4 regions of the Geotalea daltonii FRC-32 genome follow, and region 2 is predicted to be linked to each of the others. Evidence: riboswitches for the same ligand, from Rfam matches in the RefSeq annotation. Region 2 holds a riboswitch; each other region holds the start of a gene.
What was found. A riboswitch is a leader RNA that binds a small molecule or an ion and turns the genes downstream of it on or off. The one in region 2 is predicted to bind molybdenum cofactor.
Positions count from the first base shown of each region.

Region 1: another riboswitch for molybdenum cofactor. It lies ahead of GEOB_RS00555 (aldehyde ferredoxin oxidoreductase C-terminal domain-containing protein); the one in region 2 lies ahead of GEOB_RS08100 (ABC transporter permease).
Region 3: another riboswitch for molybdenum cofactor. It lies ahead of GEOB_RS01350 (porin); the one in region 2 lies ahead of GEOB_RS08100 (ABC transporter permease).
Region 4: another riboswitch for molybdenum cofactor. It lies ahead of GEOB_RS01330 (aldehyde ferredoxin oxidoreductase family protein); the one in region 2 lies ahead of GEOB_RS08100 (ABC transporter permease).

Region 1 is NC_011979.1:136,572-140,251, forward strand. Features, by position in the region: gene GEOB_RS00555 (aldehyde ferredoxin oxidoreductase C-terminal domain-containing protein) at 1-1,219, opposite strand, end outside; molybdenum cofactor riboswitch at 1,236-1,358, opposite strand; gene GEOB_RS00560 (SDR family NAD(P)-dependent oxidoreductase) at 1,364-2,131, opposite strand; gene buk (butyrate kinase) at 2,274-3,365, opposite strand; gene GEOB_RS00570 (SphA family protein) at 3,419-3,680, opposite strand, start outside.
Region 2 is NC_011979.1:1,796,487-1,800,166, reverse strand. Features, by position in the region: gene GEOB_RS08110 (MOSC domain-containing protein) at 15-452, opposite strand; gene moaA (GTP 3',8-cyclase MoaA) at 470-1,450, opposite strand; molybdenum cofactor riboswitch at 1,799-1,930, shown strand; gene GEOB_RS08100 (ABC transporter permease) at 2,072-2,761, shown strand; gene GEOB_RS08095 (energy-coupling factor ABC transporter ATP-binding protein) at 2,765-3,448, shown strand; gene GEOB_RS08090 (molybdopterin molybdotransferase MoeA) at 3,510-3,680, shown strand, end outside.
Region 3 is NC_011979.1:335,154-338,833, reverse strand. Features, by position in the region: gene GEOB_RS01355 (substrate-binding domain-containing protein) at 1-791, opposite strand, end outside; gene GEOB_RS01350 (porin) at 914-2,155, opposite strand; molybdenum cofactor riboswitch at 2,257-2,374, opposite strand; molybdenum cofactor riboswitch at 2,467-2,585, opposite strand; gene GEOB_RS01345 (TOBE domain-containing protein) at 2,644-3,072, opposite strand; gene GEOB_RS01340 (HesA/MoeB/ThiF family protein) at 3,147-3,680, opposite strand, start outside.
Region 4 is NC_011979.1:330,373-334,052, forward strand. Features, by position in the region: gene GEOB_RS01315 (radical SAM/SPASM domain-containing protein) at 1-91, opposite strand, end outside; gene GEOB_RS01320 (hypothetical protein) at 216-410, opposite strand; gene mdh (iron-dependent methanol dehydrogenase) at 915-2,078, shown strand; molybdenum cofactor riboswitch at 2,293-2,407, shown strand; gene GEOB_RS01330 (aldehyde ferredoxin oxidoreductase family protein) at 2,442-3,680, shown strand, end outside.

The sequences.
Region 1 (3,680 bases), 1.7 Mb from region 2:
TGACGCCGTATACCTTGCCCACATGACCGGCGCCGCTGCCGATGATCCGGCCGAGGGGTGTCCCCTTACCGATATCTTCCTTCAGGATGCGGAGTACCCCTTCACCGTCGCCGAAAGGGAGCACTCCTGCCTCCATGGCTACGCCGAAAGCGATCGAGGTCTCGATGGAATCGACGCCGATGTCGTCCATGATACTGTCGGCAGTCGCAATCTGGTCAAGATCGCCAAGACCGGCGTTGGCTCCCAGTGTTTCAATGGTCTCATACTCGAAGCCGGAGGTGACGTAATTGCCCTGCTTGTCGTGGTAGACCTGGGAGCATTGGATGATGCAGCCAGGCTGGCAGCCATGCTTCGGTTTGCCACCGCGCTCGATGATGGTTTCCCGCAAAGTCTCGCCGGAGATCTTCTCGTGCCCTTCGTAACGACCATAGGTAAAGTTGCGGGTGGGAAGTCCCCCTGCCTCGTTGACGATGTTGACCATTTCCGCGGTGCCGAAGGTGGGCAGCCCCTGGCCGGTCCCTGGGTGTTCGAGGATGGCCTTGGCAAAGACCCTGGCGGCGGTGGTGAATTTTGTCGGATCGGCCAGCTTGATGCCGGGGGCATCGCTGTCGTCGATGGAAATAAACTTGATCCTCTTCGAGCCCATTACCGCTCCAAGGCCGCCACGGCCGTGGCTGCGCAGCTTGCTGTCCGAGTCCTTCACCGAGATGTTGGCGGCCAGCATCTTCATCTCGCCAGCCGGGCCGATGGTGATGACCCCTGTTTTCTTGCCGAGCCTCTTTTCAAGGGTTTCGACGACGGCAAAATTCCCCTTGCCGATCAGCTCCGACTCTTCGGCGATGGATACTCCATCCTTGTTGACGTGCAGGCTGTGCCAGTTGTTTCCTTTGGGCAGACCTTCAATGATCAGCGCCTTGATCCCCAGGCGGGCGAACATCTGGGCGGCCAACCCGCCGGCATTGCTTTCCTTGATAGTGCCGGTGAGGGGGCTTTTGGCGCCTGCGGAAAAGCGCCCGCTGTTAGCGGCAGTGGTGCCGCTCAACAGTCCAGGGGCAAAGACCAGCTTGTTGTTTTCCCCAAGGGGGTGGCAGGTGGGGGGAACCTCCTTGGCCACGATGGTGGAAGTCAGGGCGCGACCGCCGAGAGCTGCCCATTCCTTTGGTACCGATTCGGTGCCGGTGGTGAGAGTCGTCATGTTGACGCGAAGGATCTTGTTCATGGGGAGTCTCCCTTTCAGTGATTATTTGCAGTCTCCTTTCCGAAAGGGAGGTCCGGCCGTTTCCGGCCCGGCCTGCAGGCCTCCATGCCGTGGGGTTTGACGCCCTTTAGGCAATGGAGGCTCGGAGACTTGTTTTGTCATACGTTAGTGGAACGACAGGCCGCCGTCATGGACGATCATTTGGCCGGTGATGAAGGCGCTGTCGTCGCTGGCGAGGAAGAGCGCCAGGCCGACCAGGTCCTCCGGCACCGCTTCCCGCTTCAGGCAGCGAGCCTGGAGTTGGAGCTCTTCCAGGGGGGGCAGATCCAGCTTCTTGTTCTTGTCGAAATTGTTGCCGCCGTCGGAATGGGTGAAGCCGGGGGCAATTGTGTTGACGTTGATCTTGTAATCACCCATCTCACGGGCCATTGAGCGGGTAAGGGCCATGATGGCGCCCTTGGATGCCACATAATGGGGCATGCCGGGAACCCCTTCATTGATGGATGAGGAACCGATGTTGATGATCTTGCCCCCCTTGGCCTTCATGTGGGGAAATACCGCCTTCATGCAGTTGAACTGGCCGAGGACGTTGATCTCCAGGACCTTCATGAATTCCTGGGAGGTACATTCGGTAAACGGTTTCAAGACAATGCTTCCGAAGATGGCAGCGTTGTTGAGCAGTATGTCCACCGAGCCGAATTTTTCCTGGGCCGCCTTGGCCATGGCATCGCACTGCTCCTGGTTGCTGACATCGGTTTTGACGTAAATGGCGTCGCTGCCAGCCTTTTTCACTGCCTCCACCGCCTTCTGCCCGTCAAGGACATCGGCAATGACGATCTTTGCCCCTTCTTTCGCCAGGCCCACCGCGTATGCCGCACCGATTCCCTGTGCCCCCCCGGTGATGATGGCAACCTTTCCTGATAGTCTTCCCATGGTCTTTCTCCTTTATGCATATTTGGACTTCATTTCTTTTACTGATTAGCGTCATTCTTCCGCCCGATGACCAAGTCCCCCTTTATAAAGGGGGGAACTAGTGACGGAAGATTAGCGCTGATGCTTTTTGTTGTTCCGCTGCTCATGCCGCCTGCTCCTGCTTATAGATGGACAGCGCCTCTTCGTTGTTGAAATATCGCATGGCCGCGTCGGCCAGGGCTTCCATCTCGTTTTCGCCCGGATTGAGAAGAACGGGAGCAATGAATGAGATTTTTTTTTGCAGGCTGTTCAGCAGCATCTTTGAATACACCAAACTTCCTGTCAGGGCGATGGCGTCTACTTCCCCTTCAAGTACCGCGGCGCAGGCGCCGATCTCCTTGGCTACCTGATAGATCATTGCCTCGTAGACCTGGGCTGCCTTCTGGTCTCCCGCGGCGATTCGCCGCTCGATCTCCTGGGCATCGGTGGTCCCCAGATAGGCATAGAGACCGCCGCCACCGGTGAGCATTTTCAGCACTTCCTTCTTGCTGTACTCGCCGCTGAAGCAGAGTTTGACCAAATCGCCGGCGGGAAGCGATCCTGCCCGCTCCGGCGAAAACGGGCCGTCACCGTCGAGGGCATTGTTGACATCTATGATCTTCCCTCTGCGGTGGGCTCCCACTGAAATCCCGCCACCCAGATGGGTGACGATCAGGTTCGCCTCCTCATATTTTTTACCCAGCTCGGCGGCAATTTTCCGGGCAGTTGCCTTCTGGTTCAGGGCATGGAAGCTGCTCTGCCTGCTGATCTGGGGGATGCCGCTGTACCTGGCCGAAGTGCACAACTCATCGGTCATGGGGGGGTCGGCAGTGAGCACCGGAATGTTGAACTGGTTTCCCAGGTCGAAGGCGACCAGCCCCCCGACATTGATGGGGTGTCCGCCGTAGATGCCGCTCTTCATGTCCTCGATCATTTTAGGGCAGATCCGGTAGATGCCGCCGGGAAGGGGCCTCACATTGCCACCCCGACAGGCGATGGCGTCCATTTCTCCCATGGATAGATCATTGTCCTGCAGAACCTTGAAGATGGCGTCCCGGCGAAAATCATATTGGTCCCAGATGGTGGGAAACTTCCGCAACTCGGCGTCGTCATGTTTTACCGACTGGTTGATGACCATTTTCCCCTGGGTGAAAACGCCGATTTTGGTTGAAGTGGAACCAGGATTAACAATCAGTATTTTCTTGTCCGTTGTCATGTTCTCCCTCGCTTGATTGCGTTTTGTAAAAATTAGGCGCCGGTTCTGCATCCTCAGAAGGAATAAATCAGGTCTACCCAGAGCTGGTTTGCTTCGATGCGGTTTTCGGCGGAAATCGGCACCACGTATTTGCCCACAAGGCCGAACTTGCCGTTCTGGTAGCGCATGGCCGGGCCCATGGAGAACTCGAAGTCCTTGGTGTCATGCCGTTTCACGCCGCCGATCTCGTCGCTTTCCAGCCCCTGCCAGATCCAGCCGGTGACGCCGAGTTTAAAATCCTTGGTCAGGGCGTAGTTGACGTTGTAGTCCATGTGT
Region 2 (3,680 bases):
TCACCAATCACCAATCAACGCTCCTTCACCGCAATCCCATCACCGGGCTTGATCGTGCCGCCGGTAATGACCCTGGCAAAGATCCCTTCCTTGGGCATGACGCAGTCACCGGCCTGGTAGTAGATGGCACAGCGGGTATGGCACTCTTTGCCGATCTGGGTAACTTCCATTTCCGTGGGTCCGATGGTGAGCCTGGTGCCGATGGGCAGAGAGACCAACTCTATCCCTTCGGTTGTTATGTTCTCGGCAAAATCTCCAGTATCAACGGAAAGTCCCAGCGCCTGCATCTTGCGGATGCTCTCCATTGCCAAAAGGCTCACCTGACGGTGCCAATCACCGGCATGGGCATCACCGACAACCCCGTGATTCTCCTTCAACTCCACCGAAGCAACCGGAGTCTTCCGCTCCCCTTTTTTCTCACTGATGCATACTGCTAGTACCTTTGCCGACATATCTTTCATATCCTTTCCTAGCCCCCGACCCTTGACATGGCGAAGGGCTGCAATTCCTTGTTGTTATCATCCAGGCCATGCCGGTCCGGCTTGCCGGCAACAATCTGTCGTAACGCCTCCCGCAGCCGTTTTTCGTCTCCCAGTCTCAGAAGCGGCTTAAGATCCATACCATCCCCGGACAGCAGGCAGCCCTTGGCCATTCCGGCAGAAGTGACCCTGATGCGGTTGCAGTCGCTACAGAAATGCCCGGAAATAGGAGTAATGATGCCGATTGAGCCGGCAGACCCTTTGATCTTGAAATTCCGTGACGGGCCGGACAGTTCCTGGCTGCCATAGGGGACCAACTCATATCTCTTGCCGATCCGCTCTAAAATCTCACTTCCGGAAACTGACAGGTCTCGCCAGTTGTCAGCCTGCAAGGTCGGCATGTATTCGATGAAACGCACAGCATAGGGGCGCTCCAAGGTCATAGCCGCAAAATCCAGCACCTCTTCGTCATTGATGCCACGCATCACCACCATGTTGATCTTATGGGGCGGGAAACCGGCTGCTTCAGCTGCGTCCAATCCTCTCAGGACTCTGTGCACGTCACCACCGCGGGTAATGTGGGCAAAAGTCTGCTCCTTCAGGGAATCCAGGCTGATATTAAGCCGCTGGACTCCGGCCTTAAACAGATCCTCAGCCATTTCCGCCAGTAACAAGCCGTTGGTGGTCAGCACCAGTTGCTTCAGGCCTGGCACAGCGGACAGTTCCTTTAAAAATCGGATGATGTCTCTGCGCACCAGCGGCTCGCCACCGGTGATGCGAATTTTTTCTATGCCGATGGCAACAGCCTGCCGGGCCACGCTGACCAAATCCTCGTAACTGAGGATATCACCATGGCAAAGCTTTTCGATCCCCTGCTCAGGCATGCAATAACTGCAGCGCAAGTTGCAGCGGTCGGTCACGGAAAGGCGAAGATAGTTGATATGACGGCCATGGGTATCAAGTAGTTTCATTGACTCCACCAATTATTTTTAGCTAGTTTCCATCCGGAAACGGCTCTTTTTTGCCCTGGCGGTGTCAACCTGCGGGCTTGCTTGTGCTGCGTACCGATGTACGCCTCCGCGCAACCCCTTGATTGACTTGCCAGGACAAAAAATCCCTCATTTCCGATCTGGAAACTGCTAGTGTCACATACGGAGTTTCCGGATGGACACCAGCTAGCAAAATGCCGTGATAAAAAATATCACAAATTTTAAAAATTTTGTGGTATTTTATACATGCTTTAAGAAATTAATACATGGGCGCTGTGCAGCAAGGCTTCTAGCAGCCATATGCACTTGAATTATACAAAAACACTGTTTTAAAAACTAAATCTCCGAGTCGTAATTGCCTACCGGGGATGACAAAGCTGTCATTCCCATGGCAACCGACCATTGGGTCCTGCTGGAAACGGCAGCGCCTCCCTTTTGGAAAGGAGAGTCACCGAACGGCATAAAAAACCGTTACCCGCGGGGTCTCTTTCCATCAAGAAAGGGACCTTTTTTTATTTCTGAAGCACGGGGTAAGGAGCCTTCAATGTCGCTGGCAAAGAGGCCCTTAAGTACATTCTGTATCCACAGGAGGGGATGAACTAGGTGGGGTTTTTTTCCGAATCACTGCAGACAGCTTTCAGCCTCATCATGTCCATGGACCGGGAGGTCTATACGACCGTCTGGACTTCCATTTACGTATCCATATGGTCAACGCTTTTTGCATCGGTCATCGGCATCCCTGCCGGTATTACTATCGGCATCGGCACATTTCCGCTGAAAGGAGCCCTGACGACAACGCTTAACACGCTGATGGCCCTACCTACAGTTGTTGTGGGACTGGTGGTCTATGGCATGATAAGCCGCCAAGGACCTCTCGGGCAGTTCGGGCTTCTTTTTACACCAAAGGCGATGGTTTTGGGACAGACACTGCTGGCCATCCCCATCATTACCAATTATACCCTCAGTACCATCGAAGGTGCCGACAAGCGGATCCTTCCCACGGCTCTCACTTTGGGAGCTGGCCCTTTGCAAGGGGTCCTGCAGCTGGTACGTGAAGAGCGGTATGGCGTGATGGCGGCCGTCATTGCCGGCTTTGGAAGAGTCATCGCCGAGGTAGGCGCTGCCATGATGCTCGGAGGAAACATTCGCGGTTATACCCGTACCATGACCACTGCCATTGCCATGGAAACCAGCAAGGGAGAATTCGCCTTCGGACTGGCATTGGGGATTGTTCTCCTGGCGGTGGCTTTTCTCGTCAACCTGGCACTGAACATTCTTCAGCAACAGAGGTAAACCATGAACACGCTCTTCACTTTGAGATCGATTCGTAAGTTCTACAGGAATAATATAGTACTTGACCTGGATCATCTGGATATTCATCAAGGGCGCTGTTATCTGCTGACCGGTCAGAACGGAGCCGGCAAAAGCACCCTGCTGAACATCCTGGCTTTTCTTTCGCCACCCACTTCGGGAGATATCTCTTTCGAGGGGCACGGGGTTGATTGGAAAAGCCGCACCTTGCTTGCCTGCAGACAAAAAGTGACCCTGCTCCATCAATCCCCGTATCTTTTTGCCGGGACCGTCTTTGCCAATGTGGCTTATGGACTCAATGCCCGCAAGATACCCCATGGACTGCAACAGCAGCTGGTTGATGAAGCCCTCGACTCGGTCGGACTGAGTGGCTTTCAGGCGAGGCCGGTTCTGGACCTCTCCGGGGGCGAAGCACAGCGGGTGGCAATGGCAAGGGCCCTGATACTGAAACCGCTGGTGCTGCTGCTCGATGAGCCGTTTAGCAGCGTCGACAGGAAAACTGCGGAAATGATGGAAAACATATTGGCTTCCCTCCCTCAAGGAGGAACGACGGTGATCATGGCAACCCATGAACCTCCGCGGGAGCCTCTGCTCTTTGCCGAAAGCATTCACCTCGTCCAGGGAAGGCTGGCAGGCTCACCGCAAGTTAATTGCCTTACTGCTGCATAGCCCTTCTTTGCAGTAGAGGCTTTTGTCTCAAAATCTTAAGAAGCCAGACGAGGTAAACTCCATGCCCACCTTCACTGAAGCCAGGAAAATCATTCTTGACAATGTTGCAACCATAAACATGGAGCGTGTTGCCCTCCTTGATGCCATAGGCCGGACTCTCGCCGAGGATATGGCCGCCCCATGGGACATGCCCCCGTGGAACAACTCGGCCATGGATGGTTTTGCCGTCCGG
Region 3 (3,680 bases), 1.5 Mb from region 2:
AACACCGGCTCCCCGTATGCCTTGTAACCGGCAATGATTTTCTGGCCCTCCGGTCCGGTCACATACTCGATAAACTTCATTGCCAGGTCGTACTTCACATGGGGATGTTTCCTGGGATTTACGGCTATGACCCCATAGGGATTGAAAAGCCCCTTCTCCCCCTGGAAGAGGACGGTCAGATCGGTCTTCTTTCCCTTGAAAGCGTTGTAGGTCCCGCGATCAGTCAGGGTGTAGCCTCGGCGCTCGGTTGCCATGGTAATGACCGGCCCCATCCCCTGGCCCGCCTCCACATACCACCCCCCCTTCGGCGCAATTCCGGCCGCCTGCCAGAGATCCTTTTCCTTGATGTGGGTTCCCGATTTGTCTCCACGGGAAACAAAGGTGGCTCCTTTGGCGGCAATCATCTGCAGCGCCTCGGCAGCGGTTTTGGCCCTGGCTATTCCGGCCGGATCATCCTTCGGCCCGATGATGACGAAATCGTTGTACATGACGTCGCGGCGGTTGACGCCGAAACCGTCGGCAATGAATTTGTCTTCCAGCTTCCTGGCATGGACGAAGACCACATCCACGTCGCCAGCTTCACCCAGCTTGAGGGACTGGCCGGTGCCGACGGCGATAACGTCCACCTGGCAGTTATTTTTCTTCTCGAAGGGTGGCAGGAGCACCTTCAAAAGCCCCGAATCCTGGGTCGAAGTGGTAGTGGACATCTTCAGGCGTTCTTCGGCTCCGGCCGAAGCGCAGAAGAAAGCAAGGGAGGTCAATGTTAATAAAAGGATACGCCACTGTTTCATTGTTTTCTCCTTTTCCCATAAGTTACTTACATTTTATCCGAATCTGCCCGTATTTGTTCTGGAGTGGAGGGGTAAGGTTTTCCGGGAAACAGGGGGCAAGCCCCCTGTCTTTTTAACTGTTTTTAAAAGATCACCTGTGCCTGGAGGCGATAGATCATATCATCCGTTCGGCCTTTGCTCTGGTCGTGGCTGTTGGTGACATCCCCCTGCAGCTTCAGGTTGTGCTTGTTGAAATAGTAGGAAATGGCTCCCTGGGTGTCGACCTGCTGATCGTTGGCCTTGTCCCGGTTGGGATCGACGAAGGAGTAGCGGAAGGCCAGCTCCAGTTTCCTCGGAATGATGCAGTAACCGGCCTGAGCATAGAAGCCGTGGGCACGGAGGGTCTTGTCGCTGGTGTGGCCGTCGGCCTGCCCCAACAGGTACTCGGCCTGGGTGGAGGCGCCAAGCCATTTGAAAGCGGCATCGACGCCGTAGCCGTTGATGTCGATCTTTTCCCCGTTTGCAAAGGTACCAATTCCTTTGCCGAGCCAGCCGGTTGAACCGGCTAACGTAACATTGTTGGTTTCGAAGGCGGTAGCTGTGCTTTTCTGCAGGGTATTACGATAATAGTTGGCTCCCACCGAAAGGAGAGGTTTTTCGCTCTGATCCAGGTCCCCTTCGGCATAGGCCATCTTACCGAATGGGTTTGCGGTTATCCTGGCGGCATAGGCATTGTCGTTGGAGGTACGGAAGGTACTCTGGCCGGCGCCGCCATAATAACCCAGCTCGTAGGTGGCGATGCCGCCGGCCACAGCTCCGTGAACCTTGACTCCAGCCTCATAACCGGGGCGGAACATGTCCGAAGCGGTGGAGCGGTCGACGAACTGCTGGGAACCGGAAGAATTCAGCCATTGCCGGCCGAACGGCACCTTGGTCTGCCCGGCCAGAACCTGAGCTTCGTCGACAAACCGGTAATTCAGGTAGGCATGATCCAGGAGCTTCGATGAGCCACCCTGAACAAAATCCACCTGGAGCAGGTAAGTGAGGTCCTTGGTGTAGGCGTAGCCATTCAGCCAGAACTTCATGCGCTTGACCTCAAACTTGTTGGAGTCCCTGCTGGTACCGTTGTCGTCGGCATCCGTGAAGGTGTAACGGGTCTGGAGCCTTCCTCCCAAAGAAAGCTGAAACTTTTCGTCGGCAGAGGTCAGGGTGAACCCCTTGCCCGGCTTGTAATTCAGCGCCTTGCTCCTGGTTACTTCCTTGTAATCCTCTTCGGTGATGACCCCTTTCTCCTTGAGCACATCCTCAAGCGTTTTGGCATGAACACCCGGGATGAGCACCAGGCCCATTGCCACCACTGTTGCTGCTAAGCTGCGTTTCTTCATCGTACCCTCCTGTTTTCTAATAACAGGGGAAAAGGTCTCCCCCAAATGCATCAAAGAGTCTGTCCGCAGATGGAAAGAGGCCTTTGGATACAGGAACAGGTCCGGTACTTTGAGGCTCTCCTTTCCAAAAGGGAGGCACAGCCGTTTCCAGCGGCACCCTAGCCGGTCGCCATGGGAAAACTACCCTTTAGGCGGCGTGGCTCGGAGAGTTGAGAATCATTTATCTGGTTTTGAAGTCATGTTCGAAGCACGTGATCAGCCACAAACAAAAAGGGCTCCTTTGGATAAAGGAGCCCCTAGAACGCAATCATAGCGTGGCGAGAGGTTCTCCTTTTCAAAGGAAGGTCCTGCCGTTTCCAGCAGAGCCCACAGGCCTGACACCATGGGGAATATTCCCGGTAGGCGGACAGGCTCGGAGAAAGTTCGAGCATTCAATTGTGGTAAACTAGTACCATTATGTCATTAATCTGTCAAGCAGTAAATCGGCCCTATGCCTTTACGGCAAGTATGACACTGGAGGCCTTGAAGATGGCGCTGACCTGATCCCCTTCCTGCAATGCCATGGCAGCGACGCTCCCTTTGGTGATGATGGAGGTGATGATACCACTCCCCTGCAGTTGTATGGAGATCTCTGCATTGACACTGCCCTGTGCGATTTTCTTGACCGTGCCCTGCAGGACGTTACGGGCGCTGAATTTGAGCCCGGTGTTTCCCTTGGCGATAATAACCAGCGGGGCCTTGACAAGGGCGAATGCCTCCATGCCTTCCTTGATTCCCATTTCTTCCAGGCTGGCATTGGTAATGACCGCTGCAATCGTTTCCCCTCCATCAAGGGAAAGTTCAACCTCGGAGTTTATTGCCCCTTTTCTGACCGTTGTAACCTTGCCCGACAGGAGATTTCTCGCACTGATGTTCATGGTGACATCCTCCTCAAAATGGAGTTTCCACTTTGAGTATGTCTCCGTATGCCTTGATGTCAACAGGAGAGTAATTACGCCGCACGCACCAGCTCCGCAAGCGCCGCATACGAGACATCGAAAATCTCCATCTCCAGGAGGTCGATGCTTAACTTCCGATGACGCAGGAGCTCCCCTTTGCCGAGGAGGATCTTGCAGACCTCCGCCACCTGCAGGCTCGCTACCACCGCCGGAGTGAAGGAGGGGTTGCCCAGCTGCTTTTCGATTCCCTTCCCTTCCACCCAGTTGCGATAGGTGCGCTGGATGGTGGTGTCCCCCGGCAGCTGGGTAGCAACGTGGCCGTACCAGCCGCCGATGGCCCCGTAGACCATGGGGATGTCCATCTCGCTGCAAACTTCCGCCAGTTCCAGGCGATAGGCGATGCTGTCCAGGGCGTCGACCGCAACCGTCACCCCCTGCAGGAGTTGCTTCCCGTTGGCGGTGGTGAAAGCCTCCTGGACCGGTACCAGGTTGACCGCCGGATTTATCTCGCTGACGCGGGCCGCAGCAGCCTCAACCTTAGGCTTGCCGAGGGCATGGGGGCTCGAAAACAGTTGTCGGTTGAGGTT
Region 4 (3,680 bases), 1.5 Mb from region 2:
CGACGAAAAGCCTGGACGGGTAAGGCAGCAGGGCCGAATCGACCGCCGGGTACCGTTGTTCAAGTGTCATGGCGGCAGTGCAGTTTTGCATGGTCATCCTTATGTCGATCGGGCAGAAACCTCCGGCCACTGTTTAGGCGATCATGGCCATGCAGTTGGGGCAGCTCACGCAAGTGGCGCCGGGTTCTCTTTGGAGGGCCTTGGGTAAGCAGCCCTCAGATGTGCAGCGACATGTCCGTGCCGTGGGACAACTCCCACTGCTGCCGCAGGAGGGTGAAAGCATCCCGCATGAGGTCCGCTGCGGACAGATTGGTCATTTCCATGATCTGGCGGAACTTGTCCATCTCCTCATCTGTGACGCGCATGGAAACGATATAGGGCTTTCTCGGGTTGTTGTACTTCCTTGCCATCTCTTCTTCCTCCTTCTCAGACAACCAGCAACCTTAAAATTGAAGATTGCTGCTGGAAATGGGCAGAGGCAATTTCGGTACCAACACCCATTACGCACGCAGACCGGGTGGCCGCCCAGATGGGTCGAGCCGTTGAATACAGGGGAATGGGACGCTTTTCCCGGGAGTGTTGAAAAGAAGGTAGGGGGAGTTTTTACCGCCGGCAAGAGTGAATGGGAGCGTTCCAGACTATGACATGTGCTCCATTATGGAACAGTCCACGTGTGCCATTTCAGAACAAAGTTCATTAAACAAAGATTGCCAGGGGGCAGTCGTTGAGGTCCAACCGCCTATTTTTACAGCTGCTTGCCCCATATGTTTCCAGAAATATGGTGGCTGGTAAAATTGTTGGTATAGGGTTTGCGGTATAGTAAAAAAACGTTTTAGAAAACCGTATGCAGGAGATGGTTCAAGGCACAAAAAACCAATGTGGTTGATTCCACAAAATACAAAGGAGGAGCAACAATGGCATTAGCAGAACAGACGTACGGATTTTTCATTCCAACAGTTTCATTGATGGGGATAGGTTGCTCCAAGGAAACGGGGGCCCAGGCCAAGGCGCTGGGTGCGACGAACCTGCTCATTGTCACTGACGCCGGTCTGTCCAAGATGGGGGTCGCCGACAAGATCAAGGCCCAGCTGGTGGAAGCCGGTCTGAAAGCGGTAATTTTCGACGGCGCCGAGCCCAACCCCACCGACAAGAACGTCCATGATGGCGTCAAGGTCTACCTGGACAGCAAGTGTGACGGGATCGTTTCCCTGGGTGGCGGCAGCTCCCATGACTGCGGCAAGGGGATCGGCCTGGTCATCGGCAATGGCGGCAACATCCGCGACTTCGAAGGGGTCAACAAGTCCACCAAGCCCATGCCCCCGTTCCTGGCCATCAATACCACCGCCGGCACCGCTTCCGAGATGACCCGCTTCTGCATCATCACCAACACCGATACCCATGTGAAGATGGCCATCGTCGACTGGCGCTGCACACCGAACATTGCCATTAACGATCCGGTCCTCATGGTGGGCAAACCCCCCGCACTCACCGCTGCCACCGGTATGGACGCCCTGACCCATGCCGTTGAGGCCTACGTCTCCACCATCGCCACCCCCATTACCGATGCCTGCGCCATCAAGGCAATTGAGCTGGTCGCCGCCAATCTGAGCGTGGCCGTAGCCAACGGCGACAACCTGGAAGCCCGCGATGCCATGGCCTATGCCGAATATCTTGCCGGCATGGCCTTCAACAACGCCAGCCTGGGCTATGTCCATTCCATGGCCCACCAGCTGGGGGGGTTCTACAATCTGCCCCACGGCGTCTGCAACGCCATCCTGCTGCCCGCCGTCAGCCAGTTCAACCTGATTGCCTGCCCGAAACGCTTTGCCGACATCGCCGTTGCCCTGGGTGAGAACATCGCCGGTCTTTCCGTGACCGAGGCGGCAGAAAAAGCCATCAGCGCCATCCGCAAGCTCTCCGCCTCCATCGGTATTCCTGCCGGTCTGAAAGAGCTGAACGTCAAGGAAGAAGATTTGAAGATCATGGCCGAGAACGCCAAGAAAGACGCCTGCCAGCTGACCAATCCACGCAAAGCGACGTTGGAGCAGGTGATCGACATCTATAAGGCAGCGATGTAAGCGGAGGCACAGAGGAAACCAAACCTCAATGCACCACTAAGGCACGAAGGACACGAAGAAAGGCAACAATTAAATAACAACCTAATGTTACGGTTTTTGATTCTCTTAGTGGCTCTTAGTGTCTAGTGGTGAATAAAAGATTCCGTATGTTCATGGTGAATTGGGTTTAGACCTTCCTTCGTGCTCTTCGTGTCTTCGTGGTAGGCGATTTTAATTCATGTATCATCTCCGAGCCGTGCAGCCTAACAGGTTCCCTCATGGTGCCCGGCCTACGGGTTTCGCTGGAAACGGCGGGGCCTCCCTTTCGGAAAGGAGTAAGCAAGCCCTTGCGGGTAAACACTATGATTGGGAGAAGATAAAGAAATGGACAAGATTTTACGCGTCAACATGACCGACCTCACCACCAGGACCGAGCCGGTACCGGCCGCCTGGGCCGGTTTGGGGGGCCGTGCCCTTACCTCCACCATTGTTGCGGCCGAAGTGCCTGCCACCTGCCATGCCCTGGGTGAGAACAACAAGCTGGTCTTTGCCCCCGGGCTTCTCACCGGTACCCCTGCCGCCAACTCAGGCCGCCTCTCTGCAGGGGCCAAGAGCCCGCTTACGGGCACCATCAAAGAATCGAACGCCGGCGGCACTGCGGCCCAGATGCTGGCCCGCCTTGGGGTCAAGGCCCTGATCATCGAGGGGCTGCCCAAAGCGGACAAGTGGTACAGCCTCCATGTCTCCAAGGACGGCGTCACTGTGCAGGAGGAGAGCGAGCTGATCGGCAAGGGCAACTTCGCCGTCATCGAGGCACTGGAAGCCCGCCTCGGCAAGAAGACCGGCATCCTCACCATCGGTCCGGCAGGTGAGCTGAAGATGACCGCCGCCAACATCTCGGTCAAGGACCCGGACAGCAAGATCCGCAGCCATGGCCGTGGCGGGCTGGGGGCCGTCATGGGTTCCAAGAAGATCAAGTTCATCACCATCAATGACGAAGGGGCACCGGGCGTGAAGATTGCCGACCCGGAGAAATTCAAGGTGGCCGCCCGCACCTTTGCCAAGGCGCTCCTGGATCATCCGGTCAGCGGCGAGGGGCTCCCCACTTACGGCACCAACGTTCTCGTCAACATCCTCAACGAGGCGGGGGGGCTGCCGACGAAAAACTTCACCCTCGGCCAGTTCGAGGGGCACGACAAGATCTCGGGTGAGACCTTGCACGATACCATCGTTGCCCGCGGTGGCAAGCCGAAGCACGGCTGTCACGCCGGCTGCATCATCCAGTGCTCCCAGGTCTACCACGACAAGGATGGCAAGTACGTTACCTCCGGTTTCGAATACGAGACCATCTGGGGGCTCGGCGCCGACTGCTGCATCGACAACCTGGATGACATCGCCCTGGCGGACAACATCATGGACGATATCGGCGTCGATTCCATCGAGACGGCGGTCATGTTCGGCGTGGCCATGGAGGCAGGCATTCTTTCCTTTGGCGACAGCAAGGAGATGCTGCGCCTGCTCAGGGACGAAATCGGCACAGGCACACCCCTCGGCCGCATCCTGGGTGGCGGCGCCGCCAGCGTCGGCAAGGCCTACGGCGTTACAAGGGTCCCGGTGGTGAAG